3 regions of the Paraclostridium sp. AKS73 genome follow, and region 3 is predicted to be linked to each of the others. Evidence: riboswitches for the same ligand, from Rfam matches in the RefSeq annotation. Region 3 holds a riboswitch; each other region holds the start of a gene.
The links. A riboswitch is a leader RNA that binds a small molecule or an ion and turns the genes downstream of it on or off. The one in region 3 is predicted to bind thiamine pyrophosphate.

Region 1: it holds a riboswitch for thiamine pyrophosphate, as region 3 does, so the genes downstream of both, thiC (phosphomethylpyrimidine synthase ThiC) here and thiS (sulfur carrier protein ThiS) in region 3, are expected to answer to the same signal.
Region 2: it holds a riboswitch for thiamine pyrophosphate, as region 3 does, so the genes downstream of both, thiD (bifunctional hydroxymethylpyrimidine kinase/phosphomethylpyrimidine kinase) here and thiS (sulfur carrier protein ThiS) in region 3, are expected to answer to the same signal.

What each region holds. Positions count from the first base shown of each region.
Region 1 covers NZ_JAIXHU010000040.1:6,290-8,563, forward strand. The annotation lists gene LEQ07_RS16450 (protein adenylyltransferase SelO) at 1-390, opposite strand, end outside; TPP riboswitch at 620-724, shown strand; gene thiC (phosphomethylpyrimidine synthase ThiC) at 843-2,156, shown strand; gene purF (amidophosphoribosyltransferase) at 2,173-2,274, shown strand, end outside.
Region 2 covers NZ_JAIXHU010000005.1:47,241-49,514, reverse strand. The annotation lists gene thiM (hydroxyethylthiazole kinase) at 1-355, opposite strand, end outside; gene thiD (bifunctional hydroxymethylpyrimidine kinase/phosphomethylpyrimidine kinase) at 387-1,190, opposite strand; TPP riboswitch at 1,281-1,383, opposite strand; gene LEQ07_RS04640 (dicarboxylate/amino acid:cation symporter) at 1,438-2,274, opposite strand, start outside.
Region 3 covers NZ_JAIXHU010000029.1:31,657-33,930, forward strand. The annotation lists gene LEQ07_RS14400 (thiazole synthase) at 1-307, opposite strand, end outside; gene LEQ07_RS21780 (hypothetical protein) at 320-502, opposite strand; gene thiF (sulfur carrier protein ThiS adenylyltransferase ThiF) at 475-1,122, opposite strand; gene thiS (sulfur carrier protein ThiS) at 1,124-1,318, opposite strand; TPP riboswitch at 1,391-1,502, opposite strand; gene LEQ07_RS14415 (30S ribosomal protein S1) at 1,642-2,274, opposite strand, start outside.

The DNA of each region.
Region 1 (2,274 bases), on a different contig from region 3:
CATAGGCCCAAGAACAGCTCTCCCATCTCCTCCTCTAGAGTAAGGTGTTTTACCAGATCCTTTAAGCTGAATATCAAATCTATCTCCATATGGATTTATTTGCTCTCCTATTAACAATGCTCTCCCATCTCCTAGCATTGTAAAATGCCCAAATTGGTGACCTGCATATGCTTGAGCTATAAAAGCACCCTCATCTATCTTTTTGTTTCCTGAAAGTAATTCTATTCCATCCTTACTTTTAAGGTTATCTATATTTAATCCTAAAAATTTAGCTAAAGAATCATTTAAAATAACTAAGCTAGGTGAAGGAACTGGATTTAAATTTATTTTACTATAAAAAAAGTCTGGTAAATTCATGTAACTATTATTTAAATTCCATCCTGTCTCTATATTTTTTTATTATTTTCCATTTTTTCTCCTTATTATAAATAATTAGTTTTATAAATATAAGATACCCTTATTTACAGTTTTAAATTAGATATTTTAAATTTTCTAAATAAACTAAAAATATCTAATTTATGGTTTATAAATTAAAAGCTCCAAAAAAACCTTTACATAGTAAATTTTTAAGACTATAATGATTTTGAAGTTACAAATTTATTATTATTTAAAATTAAATATATTTAACTAGGGGTGCCACTTTCGGCTGAGAGATGGATTGTACCATTAACCCTTTGAACCTGAAGTAGTTAGAACTACCGTAGGAAAGTTATTTTCTTTTAGATTATGATGATGACTATATTTTTTAGTCTATTTTATAATATTTGGTAAAGAAGCTTTATCTTATGGTAAAGCTTCTTTTTTATTTTTTAAATACAATATAAAGTAAAGGGGATTTAAAAATGAATTACACAACTCAAATGGATGCTGCTAAAAAAGGAATTACTACAAAGGAAATGGAAATAGTAGCTAAAAAAGAAAGTATGGATATAGAAATTTTAAAAAACTTAATTGCGAATGGACAAATAGTAATTCCAGCTAATAAAAATCATACATCTTTAAACCCAGAAGGCGTTGGAAAAAACTTAAGAACAAAAATCAATGTAAACTTGGGTATATCTAAGGATTGCTATGATATCGATGAAGAAATGAAAAAAGTTCAATTAGCTTTAGATATGAATTCTGAAGCTATAATGGATTTAAGCTCTTTTGGAAAAACTGAAGAATTCAGAAAAAAACTTATATCTAATTCTAGTGCTATGATTGGAACTGTTCCAATTTATGACGCTGTTGGTTTTTATGATAAAGAGTTAAAGGATATTACAGCTAAAGAATTTTTAGATGTTGTTAAGAAACATGCAAAAGACGGTGTTGACTTTGTAACTATACACGCTGGTATAAACAAAGAAACTGCCTCTGTTTTTAAAAGAAATAAAAGGCTTACAAATATAGTTTCAAGGGGTGGCTCTTTAATGTATGCATGGATGGAATTAAACAATAAAGAAAACCCTTTCTTTGAATATTTTGATGATCTACTAGAAATATGTAAAGAGTATGATTTAACTTTAAGTCTTGGAGATGCATGTAGACCTGGATCTATACAAGATGCATCTGATGCATGTCAAATAAAAGAATTAATGATCTTAGGGGAGTTAACATTAAGAGCTTGGGAGCAAAATGTTCAAGTTATTATAGAAGGTCCAGGACATATGTCTTTAGATGAAATTCAAGCAAATATGATTCTTGAAAAAAAATTGTGTCACGGCGCTCCATTTTATGTATTAGGTCCTATAGTCACAGATATTGCTCCAGGATATGATCATATAACAAGTGCTATTGGCGGAGCTTTAGCTTCGAGTTTTGGTGCCGATTTTTTGTGCTACGTTACTCCAGCAGAACATCTAAGACTACCTAATTTAGATGATGTTAAAGAAGGTATAATAGCAACTAAAATAGCTGCTCATTCTGGTGACATAGCCAAGAAAATACCTGGTGCTATAAATTGGGATAATAATATGAGTAAAGCTAGACAAGAACTCGATTGGGATAAAATGTTTGACCTTTGTATAGATCCTGAAAAAGCTAAAAGATATAGAAAAGAATCTACTCCTGAACATAGCGATAGCTGCACAATGTGCGGAAAAATGTGTTCCATGCGAAATATGAATAAGATAATGCAAGGAAAAGACATTAACATATTAAGAGCTGATAACTAAAATGCAGACTGACTGTATGGATAAATATAAAGAAGAATGCGGAGTTGTTGGTATTTTTTCTACTAATAAAATTAATTTACATTCTTCTTTATACTCATCACTTATCACACTTCAGCAT
Region 2 (2,274 bases), on a different contig from region 3:
CATTACCTTTAATTACGTCAAATTTTACTTCGTTTAATAAAGTTTTTACTAACAAAGATCTTGAAGGTGTTGCAAACACCCCTACTGGATCTAATATAACTGGCTTTTTATGCTTATTTGCTATTTTCCCAGCCTTTATAAATAATTCTCTATGAGAGGAATTCATTGTTCCAATATTTATTACTACAGAACTTGCAATAGGTATTATTTCTTCTGCTTCTTCATAAGAATAACTCATCAGCGGACTTGCACCTATAGCTAAAGTTATATTTGCACAATCATTAATTGTAACTTCGTTAGTGTAATGAAGTACTAATGGGTTAATTTCTTTAACTTTATTTAATAATTCAAACATAATTTCATCTCTCCCTTTTAAATGCTTATATCTATTTATTTGAGTCAAATTTATAAAAATGGTGTACTGGTCCTACTCCTCCACCTATATCAAAGCTATGTCTTATAGCGTTAGTTATATAGTCTTTTGCATTAGAAACAGATTGTACTATATCAAATCCTAGTGCTAAATTTGCAGTTATTGCAGATGATAGAGTGCATCCTGTTCCATGAGTATTTTTTCTATCCAATCTTTCACTTTTATAAATTTCAAATGTATCCTTGCCTATTAAAACGTCTACTGCATCCCCGTCTAAGTGTCCACCTTTCATTAACACATACTTAGGTCCTAGTTCTAATATTTTTTTCCCAACTAATTTCATGTCATCTACATTATCAATTTTAATCCCTGTTATTTCCTCAGCCTCTAATGTATTTGGTGTTATTATGTATGCTTTAGGTATAAGATATTTTATTAAATTATCTTTAGCCTCAGGTTTTAAAAGTGAATATCCACTTTTAGATATCATTACTGGATCTACTACTAAGTACTTTGGATTATACTTATCTAAAGATTCAACAATCGCCTTTATTATTTCTGGGCTAGATACCATTCCTATTTTTACTGCTTTAGGTGGTATATCATCAAATACTACCTCTATTTGTTTTTGTATTATTTCTTTACTTAAATCTTCTACTAAAAATACTCCATGAGTGTTTTGAGCAGTTATAGCTGTTATTACACTCATTCCATAAGTTCCTATAGCACTAAATGTCTTTAGGTCTGCTTGTATACCTGCACCTCCTGATGAATCTGAACCTGCTATTGTAAGTGTTGGCACTTTATACTTTTCCATTAGATGTTTCCCCCTTGGTTTTTGTATTAAAAAAAGCTATATTCCTGTAGGAATATAGCTTTTAATTTACTATGCAAATAAATTTCATTTGTATATTTAGTAAAGCTTTCCTACGCTGGTATTATCCAGATCAGGTTTGAGGGTTAATGAATAAATTCATCTCTCAGCCGTTGGGGCACCCCTAGCTATTCATTTTAGATTACAGTTTAATTATAGCTCACTAAATTTATATGTCAATAAAAATTTATTAAGCTATTTCTGCAGCATCTATATTAGTTACTTCTAACTCTTTTTCACTACTTGCAACTACAAGTGTACAAGTGTTGTCTCCCATAACATTTACTGTAGTTCTAAACATATCTATAATTCTTTCTACTCCCATTATAAGACCAATACCTTCAAGTGGAAGTCCTACTGATTGAAGTACCATTGATAGCATTATCATACCAACACCTGGAACTCCTGCTGTTCCAACTGATGCTAATGTCGCTGTTAAAACTATTGTTAAAATATCATTTATACCTAGATCAATTCCATAAACTTGTGCTATAAATAAAGCCGCTACACCTTGCATTATAGCTGTTCCGTCCATATTTATAGTAGCTCCCATAGGTATTGTAAATGAACGTATACTTTTACTAACTCCCATTTCTTCCATAAGTTCTAAGCTTACTGGAACAGAAGCATTACTTGATGCAGTTGAAAAAGTAACTGCAGCTACTTTTGTAAATTTACGTACAAATCCAGTAAAACTAACTTTTGTAAATACTTTTAAAGCTCCTCCATAGACAACTACTACGTGTAATAACAGCCCTAATAATACAACTAATATATATTTAACTAATGACCCTATTGCATCTGCTCCTACTGTAGAGAAGGTATTTGTAATAAGTGCAAATACTCCAAAAGGTGCAAACATCATTATTACACTAACCATTTTCATACAAACTTCATTTGCGCACTCAAATAATTTTTTTAAAGGTTTTGCCTTTTCTCCAACTAAACTTATTGATACTCCAGTAAGCATTGCAAAGAATATTATTTGTAACATTTCACCTTTTGCAAATGACTCTATAGGATTTGA
Region 3 (2,274 bases):
AATCACTTATCACTTCTATTTTTATGAAATTTCCACATCCCATTTTCCTAGCTATCCTAGCAATTCTAACTGCTTCAACATGATTTGTTGCACCTGAAGTATTTGGTAGTATAGTAATTTTTTTTGGAATATGACTTATAATATTTTCATCTTTATTATCTAAATCAACTCTTCTTAATGCTACAGTTATAATCTCACTTTCACTTGATTCTATAACTTTTGGCAAAATCTCATTTGAGCCATATTTACCCGTTCCTATTAATAGTCTGCTGTTAAATTCATGTCCCCCTAATACTAATTTATCCATTTTTATCCCCCTCTATTTTATATATTCTATCAATATCTTTGTAGCTATATTGGCCATATGGTTTGCACAAATAGATACTCTAGGTGCCATAAGTCCATCCCCTTCTTTTGCTTCACTTACTTCATCTCCACATATAAAAAATTTATCTTTTATCTTTCTTGTTTTTATTATGTTAGAATCATAAAAACCTGCCATTCCAGATGATGAAATAAGGTATTTATTTTCATATTCTTTAATACAAAACTTGCAATTTCAGCTTTGTATTTAGGACTATCAAATGCCTCCATTATAATATCTACATCCTCAAATTCATTTATATTTGATGAATCTATAATTTTATTTACAGTATCTATTTTTATAAATGGATTTATATTTTTTATATGATTTTTAATTGCATCGGTTTTGTACTTACCTATATCACTTATAAAGTATTGTTGCCTATTTAAGTTAGATGGTTCAACTACATCAAAGTCTGCTAATATTAGATGTCCTACTCCTATTCTTGCAAGTGATATAGCGATATTAGAACCAAGACCTCCAAGTCCTAAAACAACGACTTTACCTTTTTTCAAACTAGCATGGATATTTGGAGTATGCCTTGATACCATTAAACTTTCTAGCTCCTCAAATGTAGGAGTTTCTCCTTTTTTTATTAAGGTAACTCTATCTCCATCTTTTAAAAGTTTATTTTCTAAAATAGGATATCCATTTAATATAACTACATCTGCATTCTTTTTAAATCTGTCTTTTATCAAATTAATACTTACTTCATTCTCATTTAAAGTTTCTAAAGTTTCATTTATAAACAGTTTCACTTTACCCCCCTCCTACAAATCTTATAACTTCTACAATATCATCTGACTTTAATATATATGAGCTATATTGATGATTTTCAATGATATCTAGATTAACTTCTACAACAACATTATCAACTTTAAGTTTTAGTTCTTCTAATAAGTTTAAAATTGTAGTATTAGGTTTTAAATAAATCTCTTTCCCATTTACCTTCATATATTCCTCCTTAAATATAAAAAAGCGCCCTCTTTTTAGAGAACGCTTTCATATACATCAAAAATAATGCTTATTAACTATATTAAGCTTCCCTACGCAAGAATTACCTTGATCAGGTTTTTAGGGTCTGAAAGTTACGGCTTTACTTCTCAACTATCCAATCATAGCTCCCCTAGCCTTTTATTCATTTTTACAAGTTGAGTATATCATAGTATTTTTTTATATTCAATAGAAAGTTAATGTATGTATTTTTATGTGTACTTTTATTTTATGCGTAAAAAATAGTATCTAATTAATACTAGATACTATTTTTATCGTCTATTTTATTTTAAATCTTTGAATTTATCTTTAAATAAATCTCCTAATGATCCTAATGACTCTTCTACTTCTAAAAATTCAGAGTAATCTTCTTCAGGTTCTTTTGTAGCTTCTTTTAATGATACAACCATTCTCTTATCTTTATTTTTTATATCTATTATCATAACATCTATTGTATCTCCAACATTAACAACATTAGATACTTTCATAACTCTCTCTTCGCTTAATTGAGATATTGGTAAGAATGCTTCTACACCAAGTTTAACTTCTACAAAAGCTCCTCTTTCTATTAGTTTTAAAACTTTAACATTAACAATATCTCCAACTTGCATTTCTTCTCTTACAGAATTCCATGGATCATTGTTTATGTCTTTTATAGCTAGTCCTACTTTTTTATTTTCTTTATCTATTTTTATAACATATACATCTACTTCTTGACCTTCTTTTACTACATCTTCAACTGATTCTACTCTATGCCAAGCTAATTCATTTATATGTGCTAATCCTTCTACTCCACCTAAATCTATGAATGCTCCATAATTCATTATTTTACTTACTTTACCAGCTCTTTTTTGTCCTACTTCAAGAGAGTTAAATAAATCTTCTTTAGCTTGTTTAACTCTAGCTCTTTCAGCTTC